2 regions of the Streptomyces sp. TLI_146 genome follow, and region 2 is predicted to be linked to the other one. Evidence: riboswitches for the same ligand, from Rfam matches in the RefSeq annotation. Region 2 holds a riboswitch; the other holds the start of a gene.

Region 1 (4,205 bases), 880 kb from region 2:
CGGCGTCCCTTCCGTGCACGGCGGCCCCGCGGCCCGGCGGCACGCCCGGGGGACCTGTGTACGGGGGCGGGCCGGGCCCCGCAGATGCCGGGCGCGGCTGATCGCGACCGGCGCGGAGCGGCACTGAAGCCGCACCCGGTTGGCGGAGGTGGGCTCGCCGCGTGCGGCCGCGCCCGACACCCTGGGTGGGGCGCGGGACGTCGGTGGCCCTGCGGACGGGCTGGAGGCCACAGGTGCGGCAGCGATCGGACGGCGGCGGCCGGGACGGCTCCCGGCGGCTCGCCCTCGTGCGCGTGCTGCCCATGCTGCTGCTGGTCGTCGGGGTCGTCCTCGACGTGAGTACGCCGCCCGATCTGACCGCCGCCGCCCTCTTCGCCGCCGCGCCCCTGATCGCGGCCCCCTTCTTCGGGCCGGTCGGCACCGCCGTCGCGGGCGCGTCGGCGGTCGGGGCGGTGCTGGCCACGGAGTATCTGCACGACATCCCCAGCACCGGCGAGGCGGTCAGCGAGCTGTTCACCGTCACCACCGTCGGCGCGCTCGCCCTCTTCATCAACCGCATGCTGCGCCGCAGCGGCGAGCGCCTCGCCTCGGCCCGGGTCATCGCGGAGACCGCCCAGCGCGCCGTGCTGCCGACGCCCGCCGAGCGCATCGGGGGCCTCCAGGTGGCCGCGCGGTACGAGGCGGCCCAGGCCGACGCGTTCATCGGCGGGGACCTCTTCGCGGTGCAGGACACGCCGTACGGGGTGCGGCTGGTCGTCGGGGACGTGCGCGGCAAGGGCCTGGAGGCGGTGGAGGCGGTGGCCGTGGTCATCGGGGCGTTCCGGGAGGCGGCCGAGCAGGAGGCGACCCTGGAGGCCGTGGCCGGGCGCCTTGAGCGCGCGCTCACCCGCGAGGGCACCCGGCGGGACGGCCTGGACGCCGTCGAGGGGTTCACCACGGCCGTGCTCGCCGAGATCCCGCGCGGCGCCGGACCCGTACGCCTGGTGAACCGGGGCCACCCCGAGCCGCTGCTGCTCCACCCCGACGGTGCGCTCGACGCGCTCACCCCGTCCGACCCCGCGCTGCCGCTGGGGATGGCGGAGCTGGGGGTGTGGCCGGACCGGGCGGACACCTACCCCTTCCCGGCCGGGGCGACGCTGCTCTTCTATACCGACGGCCTCTCCGAAGCGCGCTCGGTGGACCCGCCGGGGGTCTTCTACGACCCGCACGAGCGGCTGCGCGGCCGGATCTTCCCCGGGCCCGACCGGGTCCTGGACGCGCTGATCGAGGATGTGCGCAGACATACGGGCGGGGGCGCGAGCGACGACATGGCGCTGCTCGCGGTGGGGCGGCCCGGGGAGCGGCAGCCGGAGCGGCGGCGGACGATGCCGGTGGTGCCGTGACCGTCATGCCGTAACGGTGTGTAGTCGAACAGCGCCCCTGCGCATAACAATTGACACACCGTCAACTCTTGCCCCCGACGATCAGGGGGAACTGCTTGGAATCCGGTCCCCCTGTCTATTAACGTTCGATAACGCAGCGCGGTCGTCCCAGCCGTCGCAGAGGCGGCACCGTGCGCACGCGCCGAATCCCGCAAGGGAACCGGGGAACCACCAACTTGGGGTGAATCGGGCACCTTCGTCCCTTCGAAGAGGTGCCCGTAGGAGACCTTCCTGCTCCGAACCCGTCAGCTAACCCGGTAGGCGAGAAGGAAGGAAAGGAGTGCGCCCCCGTGGCGTCCAACGAGCCTGCCCTCGGCACCCCGCCGGTTCCCCCCGTCTCCCTGTACGGGACCGCGCCCAGTGACACCGAGGTGTGGGAGGAGTGGAACCCCACCGAGGACTCCGTCGCCGCCACGCGCGGCCGGCACCGGGTCGTCAAGCAGCGCGGCGGGCTCGCCCGCAGCTCCACCGTCCTCGGCGTCGGTGTCATCGCGGCCGTCGGCGCGGGCGGCATGGCCAGTGCGCAGAGCAAGCCGCCGGTCTCCATATCCCTGCCCGACTCGGTCGCGGACAACCTCCCCGACGTCAAGTCGCTGCCGGGCGTGGGCACGCTGATATCCGACATCGCGGGCGACGAGAAGCCCGACACCTCCCCGGCCGCCCAGGCCGACAGAGCCGTCACGAGCGCCCCCCTCACCATGGCGGGCGTCTCCCGGGCCGATGCCGAACACGGCGCCACCGGCGCGGGCGAGGCCCTGCGCGCCCGCATCCTCCAGCAGGCCGAGCAGCAGCAGAACGACGCCGCGGCCGAGGCGAAGGCGACCGCCGAGAAGGCCGCGGCCGAGAAGGCGGCGTCCGAGGCGAAGGCCGCGCAGAGCGCCGCCGAGCAGAAGGCGGCGGCCGAGAAGAAGGCCGCCGAGGAGGCCGCCGCCAAGAAAGCGGAGGAGGCGCGGCTCGCCGAGCTCGCCAAGAGCTTCTCGCTCCCGGTCGCCTCGTACACGATCACCTCGACGTTCGGCGAGGCCGGCTCGATGTGGTCCTCCGGCCACCACACCGGCCTCGACTTCGCCGCCCCCACCGGCACCCCGCTCAAGGCGATCCACGGCGGCACGGTCAAGTCGGCGGGCTGGTCCGGCTCGTACGGCTACCGCACGGTCATCGAGCTGGAGGACGGCTCGGAGCTCTGGTACTGCCACCAGTCCTCGATCGCGGTCAGCGCGGGCCAGAAGGTGACGACCGGCGAGACCATCGGCCGCGTCGGCGCCACCGGCAACGTGACGGGCCCGCATCTGCACCTGGAGGTGCACACCCCGGGCGGCACGGGCATCGACCCGATGGCGTGGCTCCAGTCGAAGGGCCTGAACCCGTAGGGAGCGTCCGATGGCAGCGGGAGCGCGGAATAGCCGTGCCCCGACCGCCCGTTCACCCCCTATGACCTCTCTGCGCCCCCTAGGCTCCTCCGACCTCTCCGTCTTCCCGCTCGCCCTCGGCGGCAATGTCTTCGGCTGGACCGCCGACGAGGCCGCGTCGTTCGCGGTGCTCGACGCGTACACCGCCGCGGGCGGCAACTTCGTGGACACCGCCGACACGTACTCGTCGTGGATCCCCGGCAACCAGGGCGGCGAGTCCGAGGAGATCATCGGCAAGTGGCTGGCCGCGCGCGGCAACCGCGCGGACGTCGTCGTCGCCACGAAGGTCGGCGCGCACCCGCAGTTCAAGGGACTCGCGGCCCCCACCATCAAGGCCGCCGCCGAGGCGTCGCTGCGCCGCCTGGGCACCGACTACATCGACCTGTACTACACGCACTTCGACGACGAGTCCGTCCCCGTCGAGGAGATCGTCACCGCCCTCGACCAGCTGGTGCGGGAGGGCAAGGTGCGCGCGGTCGCCGCCTCCAACATCTCCCCGGAGCGGCTCGCGGACTCGCTGGACTTCTCCGACCGCGAGGGCCTGGCCAAGTACGTGGCCCTCCAGCCGCACTACAACCTGGTCTCCCGCGACACCTACGAGGGCGCCCTCCAGGACACCGCGGGCCGCTCGGGCCTGGCCGCCGTCCCCTACTTCGCGCTCGCCTCCGGGTTCCTCACCGGCAAGTACCGCCCGGGCCAGGACGTCGAGAGCGCGCGGGCCGGGAGCGCCGCCAAGCACCTGGGGACCGAGCGGGGCACGAAGGTGCTCGCGGCGCTCGACCGCGTCGCGCGGGCGCACGACGCCGAGCCCGCGAGCGTCGCGCTGGCCTGGCTCGCCGCCCAGCCGACCGTGGTCGCGCCGATCGCTTCGGCCCGTACGGTCGGGCAGCTGCCCGCGCTCCTCGCGGTCGCCGACCTGGAGCTCACGGACGCGGAGCTGAGCGAGCTGAAGACCGCCTCGGCCTAGCCACCCGCCGCCTCAGCGCAGATACGGGTTGTACGGGGAGGACCGGTCGTATCCGTACGGGTCCTGGTGTCCGTACGGCGCCGGGTGGCCGTACGGGTACGGCTGGGGCGGGATCCAGATGCGGCCCGCCGCGCCCGCCGCGTAGAGCAGCGCGGGCCCGGCCACCGCCCGGCGCTCCCACAGGTGATGCAGGAGCTCCTGTTCGCGGGCCGTGAAGTCCGGGCCCGCCTGGGTGCGGCGGGCCCGGCGGCGCAGGAACGCCAGCGCCGTCGCGAACGCCTCGTACTCCGCGACCGTCCGCGCCGCCCGCTTGCCCCCGTAGGTGCGGTACGCGAAGTCGCGGGCCATCGAGCGGGCCCGCATCGAGGAGAGCGCGAGCGGTTCGGCCGGGCCCAGCCAGCCCGCCGC
Region 2 (4,205 bases):
GCCAGGCGCTCCGGGTTGGTGACGAAGAGGTCGTCGCCGACGATCTGGACGCGGGCGCCCAGCTTGTCGGTGATGACCTTCCAGCCCGCCCAGTCGTCCTCGAACAGCGGGTCCTCGATGGACACCAGCGGGTAGGCGTCGACCAGGCCCTCGTAGTACTCGGTCATCTCGGCGGCCGAGCGGGACTGGCCCTCGAACTCGTACTTGCCGTCCTTGTAGAACTCGGACGCGGCGACGTCGAGCGCGAGCGCGATGTCCTTGCCCGGGGCGTAACCGGCCTCCTTGATGGCCTCGAGAATGAGGTCGAGGGCGGCGCGGTTGGACTCCAGGTTCGGGGCGAAGCCGCCCTCGTCGCCGAGGCCGGTGGACAGGCCCTTGCGCTTCAGGACGGCCTTGAGGGTGTGGTAGACCTCGGCACCCCAGCGCAGCGCCTCGGAGAAGGACTCCGCGCCGATCGGGGCGATCATGAACTCCTGGATGTCGACGTTGGAGTCGGCGTGCGACCCACCGTTGAGGATGTTCATCATCGGAACGGGCAGCAGGTGCGCGTTCGGGCCGCCCAGGTAGCGGAACAGCGGCAGGTCGCTGGCCTCGGAGGCGGCGTGGGCGACGGCGAGCGAGACGCCGAGGATGGCGTTGGCGCCGAGCGAGCCCTTGTTGTCCGTGGCGTCCAGGTCGAACATCGCCTGGTCGATCAGGCGCTGCTCGGTGGCGTCGTAGCCGACGAGCTCCGGGCCGATCTGCTCGATCACGGCGAGGACGGCCTTCTCGACGCCCTTGCCCATGTAACGGCTGGGGTCGCCGTCACGGAGCTCAATGGCCTCGAAGGCACCGGTGGAGGCACCCGAGGGGACGGCGGCACGGCCGGTGCTGCCGTCGTCGAGGCCGACCTCGACCTCGACCGTGGGGTTGCCTCGGGAGTCCAGGATTTCCCGGGCTACGACGACGTCGATGGACGGCACGAGCATCTCCTTCTGGGATGTGACGCGAATACGCCGGGCCGCGTGGTCCGGCACCCCTGAGCCTAACCGCCTCCGAGGCATCGGCCAGCCGACCGACCGGCCCGTGGGACGAAACGGGGGGCAAAATGTTCCCGAACAAAACAATCCCCCTGGCGGGGGTGGGGGCGGGACGGGTTCAGCTTTCAGCTGAGCGGGCCTCGCGGGGCGGGGGCGTGGATCGCCTGCGGGCCGCCTGTGGCTGGTCGCGCAGTTCCCCGCGCCCCTTGAATGCGCCCCTGCGGGGCGCCCTGTAGGGGCGCGGGGAACTGCGCGCTCAGCCGTCGATCACCCGCAGCCGCGAAGCGAGGGGCCCGCCCCGGACCGGGCGATCAAGGGGCGCGGGGAACTGCGCGCTCAGCCACCCACAGCCCGCAGCCGCGAAACTTAGCCCCGCACCCCGGCATCGCGCCTAGCGCAGGTGGAGCTGCTGGCCCACGTAGATCAGGTTCGCGTCCTTCACGACGTCCTTGTTCAGCTCGAACAGCTTCTGCCAGCCGCCCTTCACACCGTGGGCCGCGGCGATCGAGCCGAGCGTGTCGCCGGAGACGACCTTGTACTCGCCGTCGCCGGTCTTGACCGGCGACGGGCGGGACTCGCCGCGCGAGGCAGGCGCGGACTCGCGCTTCGGGGCCGGGGCGGCCTTGGGCGCGGCCTTGGGCGCCGCCTTCTTCGGGGCGGCGGCGGAGCCGGACGTGTCCACGTCCGGGGACGAGCCACCGGCCGTCAGGTTGCCCGCACCGGCGCAGGACCAGGCACCCGGCCCCTGCATGGCGAGCAGCTTCTCGGCGGTGGCGATCTGCTGGCCCTTGGTGGCCAGGTCGGCGCGGGAGGCGTACTGCGTGCCGCCCGCCGCGGCCCAGGAGGACTGCGAGAACTGGAGGCCGCCGTAGTAGCCGTTGCCGGTGTTGATGGACCAGTTGCCGCCGGACTCGCACTGGGCGACCGCGTCCCAGGTGGAGACCGAGGCGGCGGAGGCGGAGCCCGCGGCCATCAGCGGGGCGGCGACGGCCGCGCCGGTGACACCGGCGAGCGTGGCGACGCGGACGGCCTTGGACGGGCGGCGGTGCTTGCCCTTGCCGGAAAGCAGCATGGAGTTCTCCTCACCGACGCCTGCGAGGTGAGCTGTCGGGTTCGGGCGAGTGAGTGGCCCGGCCGCGCCCCGGAAGGCGCGTCTTCACCCCAAGCCGGTCCCCTGGGCCGTCTCGTACGTCTCGCCGCGTGGCGTACGTCCCTCAACGGCCGGGCCCGGCGCTTACCTTGGGTCCCCCGCTCCTGCCTACGGCGCATCGAGCGTCGACTGTTCCCCACGACCGACGGCAGGATTCGGCGTTTCCGGTCGGAGGGGCCCGTGGTGACGAGCGCTCCGACCGTAAACACACCAACCCCTGATGTTCAAAGGGGCACATCGGGGAGAAATCGCCCCCCGCACCCCTTCCAGAACACCCGTTTCCGCAGGTCGGGGGCGTATCGCCCGTACCGGACCGACGGGACACGCCAGTTGACGGAAAGAGACCCATGTCTCACTTGCACAGAAGTGGACATAGGCCCCTGAACTACCCCTTGGCCGGGGCCGGGTTGTCCGTCTTTGTCGGGTTCTCGTTGGGGCTCAGATCCAGGCTCTGACCGGGCAGGATGAGGTTCGGGTCGGTGCCGATCGTCTTCTCGTTCGCCTTGTAGAGCGCGGACCAGCCGCCCTCGACCTTGTGCGAGCGCGAGATGTCCCACAGGTTGTCGCCGGGGCGGACGGTGTAGTCGCCGCCCCCGGTGAGCACGTCGCCCGACTCGCGTGAGTCGGCGTCACCTCGCGAGGCGTGCCGCCCCGATTCATGCGTGCTGTCCGTATTGCCCGGCTCGGTCGTCGCGGGGGTGCCGCCCTCGGCCGGGTCCGGCGTGCCGCGGTGCTTGCCGCCGGAGGCGGAGTCCGTGGAGCCGGTGGCGGGGTCGCTGGGCGTGGTGGACCCGGGCTCGCCGCTCGTGCCCGTGGACGGCTTGGACGGCGTCGTGGAGGGCTTGGGCGCGGTGGAGACCGAGCCGGACGGCTTGGTGGGCGCCGGAGCCGTCTTGGCGGGCGCGGACGGGGTGGCGGCGTCGGGGGTCGCGGCCCCCTCCTCCGAGGGGACGTACGGCGAGGGCGTGGCGCCCGGGTCGACGGCCGGGGCGCCGGCGCCGGAGGTGAGTCCGGAGACCGCCGAGCAGCTCGTGAAGGCCTTGGGGCCCTTCGCGGCGAGCACCTTCTCGGCGATGGCTATCTGCTGCGAGCGGCTGGCCAGGTCGGGCCGCTCGGCGTACGACGTACCGCCGTAGGCCTGCCAGGTCTCCTGCGAGAGCTGGAGCCCGCCGTACAGTCCGTTGCCGAAGTCGGCGCTCCACGCGCCGCCGCTCTCGCACTCCGCGACGCGGTCCCACGTGGTCGCCGAGGCGGCGTTCGCGCCGCTCGCCGCGAAGAGCGGAAGGGCGAGGGCCGAGCCGGTCACCCCCGCCGCGACGACGAGTGCGGGAGCCTGGCGGGGTCGGCGGTGCCGTCCGTTCCCGGAGCGCATGCTGTGGCCTTCCGTGTGACTACGTCTGTGACTGACGAGCCGGGTGTGGAACCCGGTTCCCGAGTCGAGGGGTGAACGTAGCCGTACTCGAACGCTTGTCACAAGTCGATGCACCCGCGATAACGCCAAAGTCACAGTTTTGACGGACCGTCAGTTCCAGCCGGCGTGAACTCGACCGGAAGCGTGCGCAGTCCGCGCATGATGAGCCCGCCGCGCCAGCGCAAATCGGCAGGATCCGCCCCGAGCCGCAGGTCAGGAAGGCGGCGCAACAGGGTCGCCAGCGCGGTCCTCGCCTCCAGCCGGGCGAGCGGGGCGCCCAGGCAGTAGTGGATGCCGTGGCCGTAGCCGAGGTGCTGGTTGTCGCGGCGGCCGAGGTCGAGCACGTCCGGGTCGGGGAACCGGCCGGGGTCGCGGTCGGCGGAGGCGAGGACGACGAGGACCGGGTCGCCGGCGGCGATGTCCTGCCCCCCGATCGTCAGCGGCCTGGTGGCGAACCGCCAGGTGGCGAGCTCCACGGGCCCGTCGTAGCGCAGCAGTTCCTCGACGCCGGTGTCCAGCAGGTCCGACTCCCCGGCCGCGAGCGAGGCCTGGAGCCGCTCGCGCTGGTCCGGGTTGCGCAGCAGCGCGTACACCCCGTTGCCGATGAGGTTCACGGTCGTCTCGA

What was found. A riboswitch is a leader RNA that binds a small molecule or an ion and turns the genes downstream of it on or off. The one in region 2 is predicted to bind cyclic di-AMP.
Region 1: linked by a shared signal. The riboswitch ahead of BX283_RS22305 (M23 family metallopeptidase) and the one ahead of BX283_RS18300 (transglycosylase family protein) in region 2 are both predicted to bind cyclic di-AMP.

The regions. Positions count from the first base shown of each region.
Region 1 is NZ_PJMX01000001.1:4,952,031-4,956,235, forward strand. It holds gene BX283_RS22295 (hypothetical protein) at 1-127, shown strand, start outside; gene BX283_RS22300 (PP2C family protein-serine/threonine phosphatase) at 303-1,382, shown strand; cyclic di-AMP (ydaO/yuaA leader) riboswitch at 1,552-1,700, shown strand; gene BX283_RS22305 (M23 family metallopeptidase) at 1,712-2,791, shown strand; gene BX283_RS22310 (aldo/keto reductase) at 2,853-3,797, shown strand; gene BX283_RS22315 (PrsW family intramembrane metalloprotease) at 3,810-4,205, opposite strand, start outside.
Region 2 is NZ_PJMX01000001.1:4,071,571-4,075,775, forward strand. It holds gene eno (phosphopyruvate hydratase) at 1-968, opposite strand, end outside; gene BX283_RS18300 (transglycosylase family protein) at 1,411-2,091, opposite strand; cyclic di-AMP (ydaO/yuaA leader) riboswitch at 2,094-2,340, opposite strand; gene BX283_RS18305 (transglycosylase family protein) at 2,555-3,541, opposite strand; gene BX283_RS18310 (cytochrome P450) at 3,673-4,205, opposite strand, start outside.